One region of the Streptomyces sp. NPDC005483 genome, then DNA from elsewhere that is predicted to be linked to it. Evidence: riboswitches for the same ligand, from Rfam matches in the RefSeq annotation. Region 1 holds a riboswitch; each other region holds the start of a gene.

The links. A riboswitch is a leader RNA that binds a small molecule or an ion and turns the genes downstream of it on or off. The one in region 1 is predicted to bind thiamine pyrophosphate.
Region 2: it holds a riboswitch for thiamine pyrophosphate, as region 1 does, so the genes downstream of both, thiO (glycine oxidase ThiO) here and thiC (phosphomethylpyrimidine synthase ThiC) in region 1, are expected to answer to the same signal.
Region 3: it holds a riboswitch for thiamine pyrophosphate, as region 1 does, so the genes downstream of both, ABZT06_RS17390 (thiamine ABC transporter substrate-binding protein) here and thiC (phosphomethylpyrimidine synthase ThiC) in region 1, are expected to answer to the same signal.

What each region holds. Positions count from the first base shown of each region.
Region 1 is NZ_JBEXEA010000019.1:104,232-111,027, reverse strand. It holds gene ABZT06_RS32220 (hypothetical protein) at 253-813, shown strand; partial or broken gene ABZT06_RS32215 (VWA domain-containing protein) at 857-946, opposite strand; gene thiC (phosphomethylpyrimidine synthase ThiC) at 1,070-2,878, opposite strand; TPP riboswitch at 2,871-3,060, opposite strand; gene ABZT06_RS32205 (YibE/F family protein) at 3,371-4,822, shown strand; gene ABZT06_RS32200 (SsgA family sporulation/cell division regulator) at 5,547-5,984, opposite strand; gene ABZT06_RS32195 (IclR family transcriptional regulator C-terminal domain-containing protein) at 6,083-6,796, opposite strand, start outside.
Region 2 is NZ_JBEXEA010000014.1:254,920-261,715, reverse strand. It holds gene pknB (Stk1 family PASTA domain-containing Ser/Thr kinase) at 1-412, opposite strand, end outside; gene ABZT06_RS27065 (thiazole synthase) at 616-1,413, opposite strand; gene thiS (sulfur carrier protein ThiS) at 1,417-1,617, opposite strand; gene thiO (glycine oxidase ThiO) at 1,614-2,771, opposite strand; TPP riboswitch at 2,769-2,880, opposite strand; gene ABZT06_RS27050 (hypothetical protein) at 2,933-3,304, shown strand; gene ABZT06_RS27045 (FAD-dependent oxidoreductase) at 3,337-4,557, shown strand; gene ABZT06_RS27040 (Rv2175c family DNA-binding protein) at 5,076-5,447, shown strand; gene thiE (thiamine phosphate synthase) at 5,542-6,192, shown strand; gene metF (methylenetetrahydrofolate reductase [NAD(P)H]) at 6,325-6,796, shown strand, end outside.
Region 3 is NZ_JBEXEA010000008.1:136,895-143,690, reverse strand. It holds gene ABZT06_RS17400 (hypothetical protein) at 1-221, shown strand, start outside; gene rlmN (23S rRNA (adenine(2503)-C(2))-methyltransferase RlmN) at 259-1,365, shown strand; TPP riboswitch at 1,395-1,502, shown strand; gene ABZT06_RS17390 (thiamine ABC transporter substrate-binding protein) at 1,499-2,572, shown strand; gene ABZT06_RS17385 (iron ABC transporter permease) at 2,548-4,218, shown strand; gene ABZT06_RS17380 (ABC transporter ATP-binding protein) at 4,219-5,244, shown strand; gene ABZT06_RS17375 (maleylpyruvate isomerase family mycothiol-dependent enzyme) at 5,270-6,058, shown strand; gene ABZT06_RS17370 (LAETG motif-containing sortase-dependent surface protein) at 6,117-6,796, opposite strand, start outside.

The DNA of each region.
Region 1 (6,796 bases):
ATTCGGCGTCGAGATCATGGCTTGTGGAAAGAGGAGTTCTCCGTCTACTCTCTGCCCCTCATTTTTCGACTCTGGGGGGGGTACATGCCAACGGGGAAATCACCGACGAGACCAGCGAGCGTCCTCATGCTCGGGGCACTGCTGGCTGGATCAGTGTGTGTGAGCGCCTGCGGTGCGGATCGGGAGCCGAGTGCCTCAGCACGGTCTCCGCAGGCAAATGCCTCCGCCCCGCAGACTAGGCGTTCCCTGAGTGTGAGCGAACTCAAGACCCTCACCTTCCGGGAGGGTGAGGTGCCCCAGGCATACGAGGGTGCGATCCCCGTCCGCGACGTTACGGCAGAGACCGGCTACTCGACGTTCCCTCCTGTCTCGGACTCGGCATGCGAGCAGGTCTTGGATATCAACGACGCCGAGGAAGCGTCCTCTGTCGTGGTTCAGACCTTCAATTGGAAGGACAACATCTTCCCCGGCGGATCGACTCTCGCCGCATACAAGGGAGCAGAAGCACAAAGCGCCTTCAAACGACTTGGCGAGGGGCTCAAGGCGTGCAGAGCTTTCACTGGGACCAGCTATGCCGGCAAGTACCGATCGAAGCTGGCAGTTGAGAGCTCACCTCGCGTCGGGGACGAGGCCGTGCGGTACGGCCTTGAGTCTCCGATGGACGACGGCCGCGTCCACCACGAAGACCACGTGGTGGTCCGGGTGGGCAGCGTCATCGCAGCATTCACCGCGATGGAAATCGACAAACAGGCAGCCTTCCCACCTGATCTGATCACAAAGCAGGTCGAACGCCTGCAGAACGCTCAACGGTAGTGATCAGAGGGCGGTGTTCCGGTGGCACCACACCGCGGAGCACGAGGATGCCCGCCTGGTCGGCGGCAGCCACCCAAGTCGGGAACTCTGACCGGGGCCGGTCGTACAGCTCCTGGTCGGGGACGGTGCTGATGGCGCCCTGGCTCAGTGCTCTCGCTGTCATGGGGTCAGTCTGCCCGCCGAGGGACCGAGGAGCTGCTTACTGAACCCCCGCAGAAGCGGGGCCCCGGAGCTTCGGGGCCCCACCCCCCGGTTCTCAGTCCGCCATGGGCAGGTACACCTTGTTCCCGCTCGCCGCGAACTCCTTCGACTTCTGCAGCATCCCCTCAGCGATCTCCTCCGGCGTCGCTCCCTCAGCCGCTGCGCCCCCGAACCGCTCGGTGATGCTTTGGCTGATCTTCATCGAGCAGAACTTCGGCCCGCACATGGAGCAGAAGTGAGCCGTCTTGGCCGGTTCGGCCGGGAGGGTCTCGTCGTGGAACTCCCGGGCCGTGTCGGGGTCGAGGGCCAGGTTGAACTGGTCCTCCCAGCGGAACTCGAAGCGGGCGTCGGAGAGGGCGTCGTCCCACTCCTGGGCGCCGGGGTATCCCTTGGCGAGGTCGGCCGCGTGGGCGGCGATCTTGTAGGTGATGACACCCGTTTTTACGTCGTCCCGGTTGGGCAGGCCCAGGTGCTCCTTGGGCGTGACGTAGCAGAGCATCGCGGTGCCCCACCAGGCGATCATCGCGGCGCCTATGCCGGAAGTGATGTGGTCGTAGGCCGGCGCGACGTCGGTGGTCAGCGGGCCGAGCGTATAGAACGGAGCTTCATCGCAGATCTCCTGCTGAAGGTCGATGTTCTCCTTGATCTTGTGCATCGGGACGTGTCCCGGGCCCTCGATCATGGTCTGTACGTTGAAACGCTTCGCGATCCGGTTGAGTTCCCCGAGTGTGCGCAACTCCGCGAACTGTGCCTGGTCGTTGGCGTCAGCGATCGAGCCCGGCCTGAGACCGTCGCCCAGCGAGTACGTGACGTCGTAGGCCGCGAGGATCTCGCACAGTTCCTCGAAGTTCTCGTACAGGAACGACTCCTTGTGGTGCGCCAGGCACCACGCCGCCATGATCGAGCCGCCACGCGAGACGATGCCCGTCTTCCGGTTGGCCGTCAGGGGTACGTACGGCAGGCGTACGCCCGCGTGGACCGTCATGTAGTCCACGCCCTGCTCGGCCTGCTCGATGACCGTGTCCTTGTAGATCTCCCAGGTCAGATCCTCGGCGCGGCCGTCGACCTTCTCCAGAGCCTGGTAGAGCGGCACCGTGCCGATGGGGACGGGGGAGTTGCGCAGCACCCACTCGCGGGTGGTGTGGATGTTGCGGCCGGTGGACAGGTCCATGACCGTGTCCGCGCCCCACCGGGTCGCCCAGGTCATCTTCTCGACCTCCTCCTCGATGGAGGAGGTCACCGCGGAGTTGCCGATGTTGGCGTTGACCTTCACCAGGAACCGCTTGCCGATGATCATCGGTTCGATCTCCGGGTGGTTGACGTTCGCCGGCAGCACCGCGCGGCCCGCCGCGATCTCCTCACGGACGACTTCGGCAGATACGTTTTCCCGGATGGCCACGTACTCCATCTCCGGTGTGATCTCACCGCGGCGGGCGTAGGCGAGCTGCGTGACCGCCCTGCCGTCACGGCTACGTCGCGGCTGACGCGACCTCCCCGGGAAGACGGCGTCGAGGTTACGGAGGCCACCCCGCGGTGAGGTGTGCTTGATCCCGTCGTCCTCGGGGCGCACGGGACGACCGGCGTACTCCTCGGTGTCCCCGCGGGCGATGATCCAGTTCTCCCGCAGCGGCACAAGGCCCCGGCGGACGTCCGTCTCGGTGAGCGGATCGGTGTACGGGCCCGAGGTGTCGTACAGAGTGACCGACTGCCCGTTGGTGAGGTGCACCTGGCGGACCGGCACCCGCAGATCGGGGCGCGAGCCCTCGACGTACGCCTTGTGCCAGCCGATGGACTTCCCGGCCTCTCCGTCGAGCTGGTCGTCGTTCTGCTCGGAGGCAGGCGTGCGCGCGTCCTTGATGGTCATGAGACCTACTCCCTACGCCGGCATTACCCGGTAACAGGTTCGGCGGTCGACGCAGCGGTTTCCGTCTGCCGACGTTTCGTGGGGAACGTCACTCGCTTGAAAGGACGTTCCACGTGAAACATCGCTGGGACGGAGGTCAGCGCCCTCTCAGCCCGGTGCTCCGAGCTCCCGCGTGTACAAAGTGGCTCCACGCTAGCGTCAATTCGGGCGCGGTGAACAGAGGGCCCCTGTCGTTCTTGCGATGATCGGTCGGTGACCACGACGCATCAGCCCCCGTACCCGCCTCCCGAGCCTCCGCGCCGACCGGGCTCCGGAAACGGCCCTGGGCACGGCCCTGGCAGCGGATCCCGCGGTGGCTTCGGAGACGGCGGGTCCGGTGGGGCCGGCGGCTGGCACGAGCATGAGCGAGAGCACAGTGGCGGGCATGGCGGCGGTTACGACTACGGCCGAGGTCAGGGCGCGAGCCACGGGGCCCAAGGCGGTGGTGGCGGTCTGGGTGGCGGTGGTGGTCATCGCGGCGACGGGCACGGTCCCGGTGACGGGCACGGGCACGGTTCCGGTGAAGGGCACGAGAGCGGGCCCGGCTCCGGCGGTGGGCACGGTCACTCGCACAGTCATAGCCATGGCCCGGCGACTCCCGTCTCCAAGCACCTGCGCAAGGTCATCGCGGCGATCCTCATCCCGTTCGGCGTAGCCGTGGTGGTGGGGCTCGGGGTGCTGTGGCCCGGTGGTGCCCCGGCGCACGAACGCACCGGGGTCGGCTTCGACCGGCAGACCCAGCAGGCCACGGTCACCAAGGTCGTGAGCGTGAGCTGCAAGTCGGTGAACGCCTCGGGGGAGACCCCGACCGGGGACACCTCCACCCCGGAGGGCTCGTCCGCCGAGCAGCAGGCGAACGGCACCTGCAAGAAGGCGACGATCCGGGTCGACACCGGCGACGACAAGGGCCGTACCTTCACGGAAATCGTCCAGCCGGACCAGTCGCGGCAGTTGCACGAGGGCGAGAAGGTCGTGGTCGCCTACGAGCCCTCCGCCCCCAGGGATCTCCAGTACTCGGTCACCGACGTGAACCGCCGGATTCCGATGGCCGTGCTTGCCGGCATCTTCGCGCTCGCCGTCGTGGTCGTCGGGCGCATGCGCGGAGTCATGGCACTGGTCGCCCTGGCCATCAGTTTCATGGTGCTGAACTTCTTCGTCCTGCCCGCGATCCTCCAGGGCTCGAACCCGCTGCTCGTGGCGGTGGTCGGGTCGAGCGCCATCATGCTGATCGCCCTTTACATGTGCCACGGGTTGTCTGCCCGCACCTCCGTGGCCGTACTGGGCACACTGATCTCCCTGGTGCTGATCGGCATCCTCGGCTCGGTGTTCATCGACTGGGCCGCGCTCACCGGCAACACCGACGACAACACCGGGCTCATCCACGGCCTGTACCCGTCGATCGACATGAGCGGTCTGCTGCTCGCCGGCGTCATCATCGGCTCCCTCGGCGTCCTGGACGACGTGACGGTCACGCAGACCTCGGCGGTGTGGGAGCTGCACGAAGCCAACCCGGCGATGGGATGGCGCGGGCTGTACCGCGCGGGTATCCGGATCGGCCGCGACCACATTGCGTCCGTGGTCAACACGCTGGTCCTCGCCTACGCGGGCGCCGCGCTGCCGCTGCTGCTGCTCTTCTCCATCGCCCAGTCCAGCGTGGGGAACGTCGCCAACAGCGAGCTGGTGGCTGAGGAGATCGTGCGCACGCTGGTCGGCTCGATCGGCCTCGTCGCCTCTGTACCGGTCACGACGGCCCTCGCGGCCCTGGTGGTCTCGGCCGACCGGCCGGGAGCGGAGGCTGCTGCGGCGGCGTCAGCGCCCGTACCGGCGACGAGTGCGAGCGCGGGCACGGCCGACAGTCGGCCGGCAACGGGACGCGGTGGGAAGGGTCGGCGGCGCAGGCGCTGAGAGGAGCCCAGGGGGCGGGCCGGGGCTCTGCCTCACGGTTCCGAGTTCCGGTTCGGGTCCCGGTGTCCGGGACAGGAGATACAGCCCGACGGGGAGCAGACAGGCCAGGATGGAGGCCGCGTCCACGCCGCCCATGAACGGGTTCATCAGCGACAACAGCACCCAGGGCAGGAAGGCGCCGGGCAGCGCGGCGGCGGAGGTCGAGGACGACGACGGTGAAGGTCGGCCACTGCTCCCGAGCTACGGTTCCACTGCCCTGAGGCTCCCGGCTCTTATGAGGAAACCCGCTCGCCATAGGACATGTGCGCACACACGCGCTGCATCACGCCACATCCGCTCTCACACCGCCCTGGTCCCACGAGCACGGGCAGCCCGCCGCTTTGTCGTTCCCGCGGCGCCCACGCCCCCGATGGCCGGCCCCGGCCGTCACGACCGGCAGCGCCGCCCACCTCGGCAGAAGCATCACGAGCACCGACCCGCTCCGAACCTCCAGCGAGCCGGGTCGCGCCGCCGTCCCGCTGTGAGTGTGATCGGTCATCCTCACCCTGCCCGATCCACTCCGGCATCCTGATCGGTGGGGAAAGCCTCGCCATACCCCACGCCCAGTGACCTCGGCCCGCAGCCCCGGCACCCGCCCTGCTCCGGCGGCCCCAACCCAGGCAGAAGCGTTCCTGCAGCCTCCCGCACCACGATGAAGCGTTGCGGCACCTCGCCGCCGAAGGCATCAGCCCGCGCTCTGCTCCTCCGCCAGGATCCGGTCCAGCGCCTCGTCGAGATGGGTGTCGAAATCGGCCAGCGCGGCCTCCTGACCCAGCGGCACCAGCTTGTCGGTGCGGTCGAGGAAGGCGATGATCGGCGCCGTCGAAGAGCGGAACAGGGCCTGGTCGCCGCCGACCTGAAGCCTGATCAGGACATCGCCCAGCAGGTCGGAACCGGCGGGTGAGACCCGTACATCACCCTCCCCGCAGGGCCGGCCCACCCCGTCGATCAGCAGCTCGCGGCCGAATGCCCAGGTCACCGGGGCATCACCCGGGAGATGGAAGGTCAGCCGGACGGCGTAGGGATCGCAGGCCTCGTAGCGCAGCTCCACCGGAATACGGAAGGAGAGATCCTCCGACACGAGAAAGCTCATCATGACCTCTGCCTGTACGGACTCGCGCATCGCCTACCCCGTCATCTGCCTTCGTCGGCCGAAATGATCCCATCTGACACTGGTGGCATCTTGCTGAACGTGCACGACAGATCACAAGGAGTGAATTTTCAGATACTGATAGAGATCGCGAGTGATCCCATGAGACGCCCCATTTCCTCTTGCAGTTGCTGGGTGGCGGCCAGCAACCGGTCCGCCTGATGAGCGGGCAACGAGATAGCCATCGTTGCCGCAGCGTTACCCACCGTGATCGGAATCGCCGCGCACACCGTCCCCAGCGCGTACTCCTGACGCTCGATCACCGGTCCCATCCGCGCGCTCCGTTCGAGACGCCGGAGCAGGCTGTGGCCGTCGCGCACGGTGTACGGCGTGATGGACTGCACGGGGTACCGGTCGAGGTGGTCGCGCCGGGCCTCGTCGTCGAGCTGGGCCAGCAGACACTGCCCGATGGCGTGGGCGTGCCCGGTTTCCCGAAAGTCGGCCCACTCCTCGACCGCAGGGATTCCGGGGCTGTCGGAGACGCAGAGGACCTCGATCTCGCCGTCGCGGTACTGGGCGTAGTAGACCGGAACGCCGATCTGGTCGCGCCAGTGCGCGAGCGCCTCGACAACGGTGCTGCGACGTTTCTGCTCGGCTCCGTTGCTGCTGAGCCGTTCGGCCGCCTCCCCGAGGAAGAACAGACCCTTGTCGCGGCGCAGATAGCCCTCGTGCACGAGGGTGCGCAGCAGGTGGTACGTCGTGGGCAGCGCAAGCCTCGTCTCGCGGGCGAGTTGTTTGGCGGGAGCGCCGTGCTCGTGCTCCGCGACGGATTCCAGCAGGCGCAT
Region 2 (6,796 bases), on a different contig from region 1:
CGAAACCGGCGCGGTGCGCGGCGCCGAGCGCGGCCAGCACGGGCTCCAGGATGTCCAGGGCGGCGCGCGGCTGCAGGGCCCCGCGCTCGCGCAGCACGTCACGCAGGGTGCAGCCGGCGACGTACTCCATGGCGAGATAGACGTACGACCCGTCGGTGCCCTGGTCGAAGACCTGCACGACATTGGGGTGGGCGAGCCGGGCGACGGACTTGGCCTCCCGGATGAACCGCTCGACGAAGGTCCCGTCCGCCGCGAGCGCGGGGTGCATCACCTTGAGCGCGAGCACGCGGTCCAGACGGGTGTCCAGGGCCCGGTAGACCGTGGCCATCCCGCCGACCGCGATCCGCGCGTCCACGCGATAGCGGCCGTCGAGCACCTGCCCGACCAGCGGGTCCTGAAGCGTCGTATCCACGCAGGCGAGTCTACGAGCCGCCGCTGACAGTCCATCCGGTTCGGCCGGTATCGGGGCGTGACTGCAGCCGAGCTGTGACGAGGATCGCACGTGGGGCCCTGTGAGGCGGGTGCACCGGATGCGTCCTACGGGGCGGACAACTGCGCGACCGGCCGCCACATCGCCGCACGGACGCCCCGGCGAGGCACCTTTCCGGGCGCGGCTCACCGAAAGGCCGGCCGCTCCGGATCCAACGCCGCCAAGCCCTCCGCAGGAGACGACGCCTCGGCGAAATGCCGCCGGGGGATGCGCCCCGCCCGGTGGGCCAGCCGCCCCGCCTCCACCGCGTGCCGCATCGCGTGCGCCATCAGCTCCGGCTCCTGCGCCCGCGTCACCGCCGAGGCGAGCATCACACCCGCGCAGCCCAGCTCCATCGCAAGGGCCGCGTCCGACGCCGTGCCCGCCCCCGCATCCAGGATCACCGGTACGCGCGCGTGCTCGACGATCAGCTGGAAGTTGTGCGGGTTGCGGATGCCGAGGCCCGAGCCGATCGGCGAGCCGAGCGGCATGATCGCCGCGCAGCCGACGTCCTCCAGCTTGCGGGCCAGCACGGGGTCGTCGTTGGTGTACGGCAGCACCGTGAAGCCATCGTCCACCAGGGTCTCGGCCGCGTCCAGCAGCTCTATGGGGTCCGGCAGCAGGGTGCGCTCGTCGGCGATGACCTCCAGCTTGACCAGGTCGGTGCCGAGCGCCTCGCGCGCGAGGCGGGCCGTCAGGACGGCCTCCCCGGCGGTGAAACAGCCTGCCGTGTTCGGAAGGACCAGGATGCCGAGCTTCTCCAGCACGGACAGCACCGAGCCGTGCACCGAGGGGTTCACGCGGCGCATGGCGACCGTCGTCAGCTCCGTGCCGGAGGCGACCAGCGCCCGCTCCAGCACCTCCAGGCTGGGCGCCCCGCCCGTGCCCATGATCAGCCGGGACGAGAAGGACGTACCGCCGATGACAAAGGGATCGTCGGCCATGGGTCAGCCTCCTTGGACGGCGGTGAGGACTTCCACGCGGTCGCCCTCGGAGAGGGACGTCGAGGGCCACTGCGCGCGCGGGACGACGGTCTCGTTGAGCGCGGCGGCCACCCCGGAGGGTGCCGGCGTCAGCGCCCGTACGACGGTGTCGAGAGCCGTGCCGGGAGCGAACCGGCGCGGCTCCCCGTTGACGGAGATGTTCATGCCGGCTGCTCCACGGACTCCAGAAACCGACCGGGGGTGAACGGACGGGCCACGTCCGGCAGTTCACCGGTCGTCAGCGCGTGCGCCAGCGCGTCCCCGGTGACCGGGGTCAGCAGCACGCCGTTGCGGTAGTGCCCGGTGGCCAGCAGGAGGCCGGGCAGGTCCGTCGGGCCGAGCAGCGGGGCGTTGTCCGGGGAGCCCGGGCGCAGCCCCGCGCGGGTCTCCGTCAGCGGCAGCTCGGTGATGCCGGGGACCAGTTCGTGCGCGTCCCGCAGCAGCTCGTACACCCCGCCCGCGGTCACTGTCGTGTCCCAGCCCAGCTCCTCGCTGGTCGCGCCGATCACCAGCTCGCCGCTCTCGCGCGGCACCAGGTAGACCTGGCTGCCGCGCACGACGGCGCGCACGGTACGGCTCAGGAAGGGCGCGAGGCGCGGCGGCACGGTCAGGCGCAGTACCTGCCCCTTCACGGGCCGTACGGGAGGCAGGAGGGCCCGCGGGACGCCTTCCAGGCGCCCGCTGAGGCTTCCGGCGGCGAGTACCACCTGGGCCGCCCCCAGTTCCTCGCCGTCCGTGGTGGCGATCCCGGCGGCCCGGTCCCGTACGACACGAAGGCCTTGGGCCCACGCGCGGTGGAACACCACGCCGGCCCGCTCGCACGCGGCCAGCAACGCGCGCGTGAGCCGGCGCGGATCGATCTGGTGGTCGCCGTCCACCCGCAGCCCGCCCCGCACCCCCGGCGCGAGCATCGGCTCCAGCCGCCGGCACTCCCGGCCGGACAGCCACTCCGACTCCAGCCCCGACTGCCGTTGCAGCGCGTGCAGTTCGCGGAGATGAGCGCGGTCGTCGGCGTCCAGCGCCACGGCGAGCGTGCCGCACCGGCGGTAGCCCAGGTCGAGACCGGTGAGGTCGGTGAGCTCGGCCGCGAAGTCGGGATAGCGCTGGGCGGAGGCGAGGTTCAGGCTCAGCAGGGTCTGCTCGCCGTAGTGCAGTTCGGTGACCGCGGCCAGCATCCCGGCGGCCACCTGGGCGGCCCCGCCGCCCGGTTCCGGATCCACCACGGCGGTGGTGAGACCGCGTTGTGCGGCCCGCCAGGCCGTGACCAGGCCGATGATGCCGCCCCCGACGACGAGGACGTCTGACGTACGTGAGGACATGGGCGTCCAGCCCCTCCCTTCGCCGGCATGACCCGGATCAGGTTCGTACGGTCGGAGGCCGCCAGCCTCCCTCTCAGCCCGGTGCGTCCGGGCTCCCGCGAGTGCTCTACGTTGGCCACCCTAGCCCGTGCCCGCGCGCCTCTGTAAGGGAGCCTTCCACCATGCCCCGCTCGCTCGACGGCCTCGTCCTCGCCCCGGTGGCCGATCAGGCCCCAGGTCAGGTGGGTACGCGGACCCGGTTCACCTACCACGAGAAGGACGGGGAGATCTGGGCCGAGTACGCGGGCGGTGACGTCGTACGCGGACATCTGGTCGGCACGCGCGCGGGGGACCGTCTCGACTTCCGCTACGTCCAGCTCAAGCATGACGGAACGACATCCTCCGGGCACTGCGTCTCGACCGTGGCCGAGCTTGCCGACGGCCGGGTGCGGCTGGAGGAGACGTGGGAGTGGGAGTCGCAGGCGGGCAGCGGGACGAGTGTCGTGGAACAGGTCGACGAGGTTGTGCAGCAGGTCACGGCGCACGACTCCTGACTGACTGATTGTCAGTTGACTATGGTGATCAAATGAGCGAGCAGACGCAGGCGCGGGCGCAGCGGCGGGTGGTCGTGGTCGGCGCGGGCATGGCCGGGGTACAGACGGCGGTCGCCCTGCGCGAACAGGGCTTCGCCGGGACCGTCACGATCATCGGCGCGGAACCCCATCAGCCGTACGACCGTCCGCCGCTCTCCAAAGCCGTACTGCTGGGCAAGGCCGAGGGCTCCGCGTTCGACGTGGACTTCGAGGCCCTCGGCATCGAACTGCTGCTGGGCCGCGAGGTGTCGGGGGTGCGCCCCGAAGCGCACGAACTGGACACCGAGGCAGGGCCCGTCCCGTACGACGTCCTCGTCCTCGCCACCGGCGCGGAACCGATCCGGCTGCCCGGCACGGAGGGCGTGCCCGGGGTGCATCTGCTGCGCACCCTGGACGACGCCGAGCGGCTGCGCCCGGTGCTCGCCCGGCAGCACGACATCGTGGTCGTCGGCGCGGGCTGGATCGGCGCCGAGTTCGCCACCGCCGCGCGCGAGGCGGGCTGCGCGGTGACGGTCGTGGAAGCCGCCGACCGGCCGCTCGCGGGCGCGCTGCCCGCCGAGGTGGCCGCGCCGATGTCCTCCTGGTACGCCGACGCGGGTGCCGTGCTGCGCACACACGCGCGCGTGGAGCGCGTCGAGCCCGGCGCGGTCGTCCTGGACGACGGCTCCCGGGTGCCCGCGGGCGCCGTCGTGGTCGGTATCGGGGCCCGGCCCGCCACGGCCTGGCTCGCCGGTTCCGGCATCGAGCTCGGCGCCCACCGCGAGGTCGTCGCCGACGAGCGCCTGCGCACCTCCGTGCCGGACGTCTACGCGGTCGGCGACTGCGCCTCCTTCCCCTCGGGGAGGTATGGCGAGCGCCTGCTGGTCCACCACTGGGACAACGCCCTCCAGGGCCCCCGCACGGTGGCCGCCGACATCCTGGGTGAGACCCCGACGGTCTACGACCCGGTCCCGTACTTCTGGTCCGAGCAGTTCGGCCGCTTCGTCCAGTACGCCGGGCACCACGCGTCCGCCGACACGACCCTGTGGCGCGGCGAGCCGTCCGGTCCCGCCTGGACGGTGTGCTGGCTGCGCGAGAACCGCCTGGTGGCCCTCCTGGCGGTGGGCCGCCCCCGGGACCTGGCCCAGGGCCGCCGGCTCATCGACGCGGGCACGGTGCTGGATCCGGAGCTGCTGGTGGACCCGGCGAGACCGCTGAAGGCGGCGACGGCGTAAACGCCCCGGGCTGATCCCGGGCGACGGCCAGGACGCGGGTGGGCTTCCACGACCCGCCCGACGGCCCGTTTCCGCCACGACGCCGATCCGCCCGGCGGTGGTGCCCGGTGGAACCCGACGACCATGGGCCGGCGCCGACCAGAGCGGAGACCTTTGCGGGAGGCCGACGGCCGGTCCTGCGCTGTCTCCCGCTGCGGCGGGAGGGCGCGCGCAGGTGTGTCGGCGTCCGGTGGCACATCGCGCTGTCGCTGGTCAGGGGTGGTTCGGCGGGGTGCGGGCGGCCGGTAGCGCCGTTTCTTCCCGTCGCGAGGGGAGAGGGCGTGGGTGCGGGCCGTCGGCACTCGTCGCCATGCCCCCTGTCGCCTGCGGGAGGCGGCTCGGCAGGCTTCGGGCGGCCGGTTCCGCCGCCTGTTCTCGTCGCGAGGGGAGGGCGTCGGCGCCCGTCCGCCCACCCCTTCGCCACCCGTCGGAGGCGCCCCGGCTTCCGACTGTCAGTGCGGGATGGCACGCTTAATCCCGTGACCGAGATTGACGCAAAGATCGATGCTCTCGTCCCCGCCTGGCTCACCCTCCCCGACATCGCCGAGATGCTCGATGTCGAGGTGACGCGTGTGCGGCAGCTGGTCAAGGACGGCCAGCTCATCGCCGTACGCCGTGGTGAGAACCGCGCGCTGCACGTCCCCGCCGCCTTCATCGACGGGGCCGAGCAGAAGGTCGTCAAGGGCCTGGCCGGGACCTTGACGCTCCTGAGGGACGACGGCTTCTCCGACGAAGAGATGCTGGAGTGGCTCTTCACCCCCGACGAGAGCCTGCCCGGCACCCCCGCTCAGGCCCTGAGCGAGAATCGCGGCACGGAGGTGAAGCGCCGGGCCCAGGCGCTTGCCGTCTGAACCGAACAGCACCGGCGTACGGGCCGTGACCGCCGAGGCCACGGCCCCGGTCCAGCGCGGCCCGTACGCCACCGAACCCGGGGGAGACACACGCATGCCCGACACCGCCCGCACCCAGTTGGCCGACGCCCGCCTCTACCTGTGCACGGACGCCCGCAGGCGCCAGGGCGACCTCGCCGCGTTCCTGGACGCGGTCCTGGCCGGCGGCGTCGACATCGTGCAGCTGCGGGACAAGGGCATGGAGGCGGCCGAGGAACTGGAGCACCTCCAGGTCCTCGCCGACGCCTGCGCGCGGCACGGCAGGTTGCTCGCGGTCAACGACCGGGCCGATGTCGCCCACGCGGCCGGTGCCGACGTACTGCACCTGGGCCAGGGTGACCTGCCCGTCCCCGCCGCCCGCGCGATCCTCGGCGACAACATCCTCATAGGCCGCTCCACCCACGCCGAGGCGGAGGCCGCCGCGGCCGCCGCGCAGGACGGCGTGGACTACTTCTGCACCGGCCCCTGCTGGCCGACCCCCACCAAGCCCGGCCGCCACGCCCCCGGCCTCGACCTGGTCCGGTACACCGCCGCCCTCGGCACCGAGCGCCCCTGGTTCGCCATCGGCGGCATCGACCTCGGCAACCTCGACGAGGTCCTGGAAGCGGGCGCCCGCCGGGTCGTGGTCGTCCGGGCGATCACCGAGGCGGACGATCCGGGCGCGGCCGCCGCGGAGTTCGCGAAGCGGTTGCGTGACAGGCCGTGACAGGCCGTGACGGACCGTGCTGGCCGGTCGCATGATCGGCCCGGTGTCCGAGGGGTGGACAACAAGTCGACAAACCGGGCAAATTTCCCTGATCTGGTTGGGTGGCCGCCGCCCCCTGGCTAACCTGCCGGTATGGCCCTAGGAACCGCATCCACCAGGACTGACCGCGCGCGCACCGTGCGTGACATGCTCGCCGCGGGCAAGACGACGTACTCCTTCGAGTTCTCGGCGCCGAAGACCCCCAAGGGTGAGCGGAACCTGTGGAGCGCGCTCAGGAGGGTCGAGGCGGTCGCCCCGGACTTCGTGTCCGTCACCTACGGCGCCGGCGGCTCCACCCGCGCGGGCACCGTCAAGGAGACCCAGCAGATCGTCGCGGACACCACCCTGACCCCGGTCGCCCACCTCACCGCGGTCAACCACTCCATCGCGGAACTGCGCAACATCATCGGTCAGTACGCCGACGCCGGGATCCGCAACATCCTGGCCGTGCGCGGCGACCCGCCCGGCGACCCCATGGCCGACTGGCAGGCCCACCCGCAGGGCCTGACCTACGCCGCCGAACTCGTCCGGCTCATCAAGGAGTCGGGCGACTTCTGCGTCGGCG
Region 3 (6,796 bases), on a different contig from region 1:
CGGCCGTGTTCACCCCCAACCCGGACCACCCCCTCACCTGGACCGGCCTGTTCGGATTCCTGATCCTGATCGTCGGCATCGGCATCGTGGTCCTCGGCGCGGTCTTGAGCGTCGCGCTGGTGCGGGGGATCCAGGACAGGAAATGGGGCGGGTACGTGATCGGACCGCTCGTCACCGCGATCGGCCTCGCTGTCTCGTACGGCGGTGTCCAGCTCCTTTGATCGGGGGGCCTGGATGATCTGCGACACTGGTATGGCTATGCCTAAGCCCGGAGAACTCACTTTCGTCGCCCCCCGCGGAGCCCAGAAGCCGCCGCGGCACCTCGCCGACCTCACGCCCGCCGAGCGCAAGGAGGTCGTGGCGGGGATCGGGGAGAAGCCGTTTCGTGCCAAGCAGCTCTCGCAGCACTACTTCGCGCGGTACGCGCACGACCCGGCGCAGTGGACGGACATCCCGGCCGGCGCGCGCGGCAAGCTCCAGGAGGCGCTGCTTCCCGAGCTCATGACCGTCGTGCGGCATCTGTCGACCGACCAGGGGACCACGCGCAAGACGCTGTGGCGGCTGTTCGACGGGACGCTCGTGGAGTCGGTGCTGATGCGGTACCCGGACCGGGTGACCATGTGCATCAGCTCGCAGGCGGGCTGTGGGATGAACTGTCCCTTCTGTGCCACCGGGCAGGCCGGGCTGGACCGGAATCTGTCCACCGCCGAGATCGTCCACCAGATCGTGGACGGGATGCGGGCGCTGCGGGACGGGGAGGTGCCGGGCGGGCCCGCGCGGCTGTCCAACATCGTCTTCATGGGGATGGGGGAGCCGCTCGCCAACTACAAGCGGGTCGTCGGCTCCATTCGCGCGCTCACCGATCCCGCCCCTGACGGGCTGGGGCTCTCGCAGCGCGGTATCACCGTGTCGACCGTCGGTCTCGTGCCCGCGATTCAGCGGTTCTCCGACGAGGGCTTCAAGTGCCGGCTAGCGATCTCCCTGCACGCGCCCGACGACGAGCTGCGCGACACCCTCGTCCCCGTGAACACACGGTGGAAGGTGCGCGAGGTGCTCGACGCCGGGTTCGAGTACGTCGAGAAGAGCGGACGTCGGCTGTCGATCGAGTACGCCCTCATCCGGGACATCAACGACCAGGCCTGGCGGGGAGACCGCCTCGGGCGGCTGCTCCGGGGCAAGCCCGTGCATGTGAATCTGATTCCGCTGAACCCGACTCCCGGGTCCAAGTGGACCGCCTCCCGGCCCGAGGACGAGAAGGCGTTCGTCGAGGCGATCGCCGCGCACGGGGTGCCGGTGACCGTCAGGGACACCCGTGGGCAGGAGATCGACGGGGCCTGCGGTCAGCTCGCGGCGACCGAGCGGTAGTCTGACGTACGTACACGTACGTACATCTTCATATCCGACAGGGGAGCGCCACAGCGCTGAGAGTGCGGCAATCGGGCCGCAGACCCTCTGAACCTCGCCCAGGTCATTCTGGGTAGGAAGTTCGGTCATCACCGTGAACAACAAGAAGTACTTTGCTGTCGTCGTCGGCCTGGGCATGCTCGGCCTGTCCGCCTGCGGATCGTCCGACGGCGGCACATCCTCCGACTCCAAGACCGTCACCCTGGTCAGCCACGACTCGTGGGCCGTCTCCAAGAGCGTCCTCGCCGACTTCGAGAAGAAGTCCGGCTACAAGGTGAAGGTCCTGGAGGACGGCGACGCCGGACAGGCCGTCAACAAGGCCATCCTGACCAAGGACAACCCGCAGGGCGACGTCTTCTTCGGCGTCGACAACACCCTGCTCTCCCGCGCGCTCGACAACGGCCTCTTCCAGCCGTACGAGGCGAAGGGCGCCGACGGGATCAAGGCCGAGTACCGGGTCGACCAGGACAAGCACCGGGTCACGCCCATCGACAGCGGCGACATCTGCGTCAACTACGACAAGGCCTGGTTCACCGCGCACAAGCTCCAGCCGCCGACGTCGTACGACGATCTGATCAAGCCCGCCTACAAGAACCTCCTCGTCACCGAGAACGCCTCCACCTCCTCGCCGGGACTCGGGTTCCTGCTCGGCTCGGCCGCGAAGTACGGCGACGACGGCTGGCAGGGCTACTGGAAGAAGCTCAAGGCCAACGGCGTCAAGGTCGTCGACGGCTGGGAGCAGGCCTACAACGACGAGTTCTCAGGTTCCGCAGGGGGGAAGAAGGCGAAGGCCGACCGGCCGCTCGTGGTGTCGTACGCCTCCTCGCCGCCCGCCGAGGTGATCTACGCGGACCCGAAGCCGACGACCGCGCCCACCGGGGTCGCGCAGGGCACCTGCTTCCGGCAGATCGAGTACGCGGGGCTGCTGAGCAACGCGAAGAACACCAAGGGCGGCAAGGCGTTCCTGGACTTCCTGCTCACCAAGGAGTTCCAGCAGGACATGCCGCTCAACATGTTCGTGTACCCGGTCGTGGACGGCGCCCAGGTGCCGGCCGAGTTCACCGAGTACGGTCCGCAGGCCAAGGATCCCGAGACCATGGACCCGGCGAAGATCGCCGACAACCGTGACGACTGGGTCAAGTCGTGGACCTCGCTCGTACTGAAGTAAGGCCCCGCCAGGGCGTCAGGAACGCGGCGGCCCGGCTCGGGCTCATGGCCGTGCCCGTCGCGTTCTTCGCCGTCTTCTTCGCCTATCCCGTCGCCGCGATCGTCACGCGCGGACTCAAGGCGGGCGGGACCTGGCAGTTCGGCAGGATCACCGACGTCCTCGCCCAGCCGGACATCCGGCACGTGCTGTGGTTCACCACCTGGCAGGCGCTCGCCTCCACCGCGCTCACGCTCCTGATCGCGCTCCCCGGCACGTACGCCTTCGCGCGCTTCGACTTCCCCGGCAAGCAGGTCCTGCGGGCCGTGGTCACCGTCCCCTTCGTGCTGCCGACGGTCGTCGTCGGTACGGCCTTCCTGGCACTCGTCGGAAGGGGCGGCCTCACGGACGACCTCTGGGGCGTACGGCTGGACACCACCGTGTGGGCGATCCTGCTCGCGCACGTCTTCTTCAACTACGCGGTCGTCGTACGGACCGTCGGCGGGCTCTGGGCGCAGCTGGACCCGCGTCAGGAGGAGGCCGCGCGGATGCTGGGCGCGTCCCGGCTCACGGCGTGGCGGACGGTCACGCTGCCCGCGCTCGCGCCCGCCGTGGCCGCCGCCGCGCTGATGGTCTTCCTCTTCACCTTCACCTCCTTCGGCGTGGTGCAGATCCTCGGCGGGCCGACGTTCTCGACCCTCGAGGTGGAGATCTACCGGCAGACCTCCGAGATCTTCGACCTGTCCACGGCCGCCGTGCTGACGCTGATCCAGTTCGTCGCGGTGGGCGCGGTCCTCGCCGTGCACGCCTGGACCGTACGGCGCCGGGAGACCGCCCTGCGGCTCGTCGACGCGTCCGTCACCGCCCGGCGGCCGCGCGGCGCGGGGGAGTGGGGGCTGCTGGCCGGCGTCGTGGGCAGCGTCGCCGTACTCCTCGTGCTGCCGCTCGCCGTCCTCGTGCAACGGTCGCTGGACACCTCCGACTTCGGCTACTACCGGGCGCTGACCCGCAGCGACGGCGGGGTCTTCCTCGTCGCGCCGATCGAGGCGGTCGGGAACTCGCTGGAGTACGCCCTCGCCGCGACCGCCCTCGCGGTGCTCGTCGGGGGGCTCGCGGCGGCGGCGTTGACGCGGCGGGACGCCGGGCGGTTCGTACGGGGTTTCGACGCGCTGCTGATGCTGCCGCTCGGGGTGTCCGCGGTGACCGTCGGCTTCGGGTTCCTGATCTCCCTCGACGAGCCGCCGCTGGACCTCAGGCAGTCCTGGATCCTGGTGCCGCTCGCGCAGGCGCTGGTCGGGGTGCCGTTCGTCGTCCGGACCATGCTGCCGGTGCTGCGGGCCGTGGACCACCGGCTGCGGGAGGCCGCCGCCGTGCTCGGGGCCTCGCCGTGGCGGGTGTGGCGGGAGGTCGATCTGCCCATGGTGCGGCGGGCGTTGCTGATCGCGGCAGGCTTCGCCTTCGCCGTGTCACTGGGTGAGTTCGGGGCGACCGTGTTCATCGCACGGCCCGACAACCCGACGCTGCCGGTCGCCGTGGCCCGGCTGCTCGGGCGGGCCGGGGACCTCAACTACGGCCAGGCGATGGCCCTCTCGACGATCCTGATGGTGGTGTGCGCGGTGGCGCTGCTGGTCCTCGAACGGCTGCGGACCGACCGGACCGGGGAGTTCTAGATGCTGCTGAGCCTTCAGGACGCGACCGTACGGTTCAGTGGGCGAGCCGTGCTCGACGGGGTGGACCTCGATGTCGCCGAGCACGAGATCGTGTGCGTGCTCGGCCCCAGCGGGAGCGGCAAGTCGACGCTGCTGCGGGCGGTGGCCGGGCTCCAACCGCTGGGCGACGGGCGGGTGTTGCTCGACGGGTGCGACCAGGACGGAGTGCCCGCGCACAAGCGCGGGGTCGGGCTGATGTTCCAGGACCACCAGTTGTTCCCGCAGCGGGACGTGGGCGCCAACGTGGCCTTCGGGCTGCGCATGCACGGGGCTTCGAGGGCGCAACAGGACGCGCGGGTGCGGGAGTTGCTGGATCTCGTCGGGCTTCCGGGTGCCGACCGGCGGGCCGTCGGCGCGCTGTCCGGCGGTGAGCAGCAGCGGGTCGCGCTGGCCCGGGCGCTCGCCCCCCGGCCCCGGCTGCTGATGCTCGACGAGCCGCTCGGTCAGCTGGACCGGTCACTGCGGGAGCGGCTGGTCGTCGAACTGCGGGAGCTGTTCGGGCGGTTGGGCACCACCGTGCTCGCGGTCACCCACGACCAGGGCGAGGCCTTCGCGCTCGCCGACCGGGTCGTGGTGATGCGGGACGGGCGGATCGCCCAGTCCGGTACGCCGCTCGAGGTGTGGCAGCGGCCGGCCGACGAGTTCGTGGCCCGCTTCCTCGGCTTCGAGAACGTGGTCGAGGGGACGGTGACGGGTGAGGCGGCGGACACGGCGTGGGGCAAGGTGCCGGTGCCTCCGGGCGCCGCCCAGGGAGTCCGGAGCGTGCTGGTGCGGCCCGCGGGAGTACGGCTCGTGACGGCCGAGGAGGGGCTACGCTGCACGGTCGCCGCGCGCACCTTCAAGGGCACGCATGTCGCCGTACACCTGCACCCCTCGGAAGGCGGCGGGCCGCGGTTGGAGGCCGCGTGTGCGCTGCGCGCGGCGCCGGAGGTCGGGGACGCGGTCGGGGTGGAGTTCGACCCGGACGAAATTGTGGTGCTGGGCTGACCAGGGCGGACCTACAGTGCGGGGCATGACCCTGCTCGCGCACGACCGTTACTGCGACGAGATCGCCCACCAGGTGGGCCTGTTGAGGGCTGTGGTGACCTCCGGGGCCGACCTGTCGGCGACCGTGCCGACGTGTCCGGACTGGTCGCTGGAGCGGCTGCTGCGGCACACCGGGGGCGCCCTGCGCTGGGCGGAGCTGATGGTGCGGACCCGGGCCAGGGAGGAAGTCCCGGAGGGTCACGTGCCGTTGGGGGAGGGGCCCGTGGGCGCCGCTGACCTCGACGCGTGGCTCGGTGAGACCGGCGAGACGCTCGTCGCCACGCTCCGCGAGGCAGGCCCGGACGCCGAGGTGTGGTCCTGGGCCGGCATTCCGACCTCGGGTTTCTGGGCCCGCCGGATGACCCACGAGCTCACCGTCCACCGTGCCGACGCCGCGCTCGCCGCCGGGCAGCCGTACGAGGTCGCCCCCGAGATCGCCGCCGACGCGATCGACGAGTGGCTGCAGATCGTGGAGTTCGTGCAGCGGGCCATGCCGCACGACGAGGCTACGCAGCTGCGGGGGCCGGGGCGCAGTATCCATCTGCACGCGACCGACGGGGCACCCGGGCTCGACGCCGAGTGGATCGTCGAGTTCACCGAGGACGTCATCGTGTGGCGGCGGGGGCACGAGAAGGCGACCGTGGCGCTGCGGGGACCGCTCACCGCCGTCATGCTCGCCTTCTACCGTCGACTGCCCCTGGACAGCCCGGAGCTGGAGGTTCTCGGGGAACGGGAGCTGCTGGAGTTCTGGCTGGAGCGGACCACGTTCGGATGACGGCACGGCTGTGGCCCGCCCCCGGACCGGGGACGGGCCACAGGACGTGGTGCGGGCGTCAGCGGCTGCTGCTCGCCCCACGACGGCGCAGGCCGAAGAACACCGCGCCGCCGCCGAGGGCGACGAGGGCGATGGCGATCCCGGCGATCAGGCCGGTGTTGGAGTTCGCACCGGTCTCGGCGAGGTTGGAGTCGCCGGCCGCGGGCGACGGGGCGTTGCTCTCGGCGGTCGCCGGAGCGGTGGTGCCCTCCGAGGCCGACGGGGTCGCAGTCGGGGCCGGGGACTCCTCGGCCGGGGTGCTGGCGGAGCCCGACGGGGTGGGCGTCGGGGTCGGCGTGTCCTCGGTCTTGCAGGCGGTCGCCGGGGTGGTCAGGTTGGGCTTGATGTCCTCGCCCTTGATGTAGGGCAGGGCCTCGACGTGGACGCGGTACTCGGCGTTGGGCGCCCAGTCCTCCTTGAAGGTGACGGTGGTGCCCTCCTTGGAGCCCTTCACCGTCTGCTCGCCGACCTTCTTCGCGTCGGCACCGTTGCTCTGCAGGTACACGGAGACGGTCGCCTCGACGCCGGACTTGTCCACGTCGGTGACGGTGATGACGCCCTGCGTGCCGTCACACTTGGCTTCGGCGGAGAACTCCTTGATGTTGCAGGCAAGGGCGTTGCCGGAAGCGCCGAGCACGATCGCGGTCGTGGCGGCGGCGACGCCGAGGAAGCGCGCGGCGCGGGAGGTGCGGCGGGATA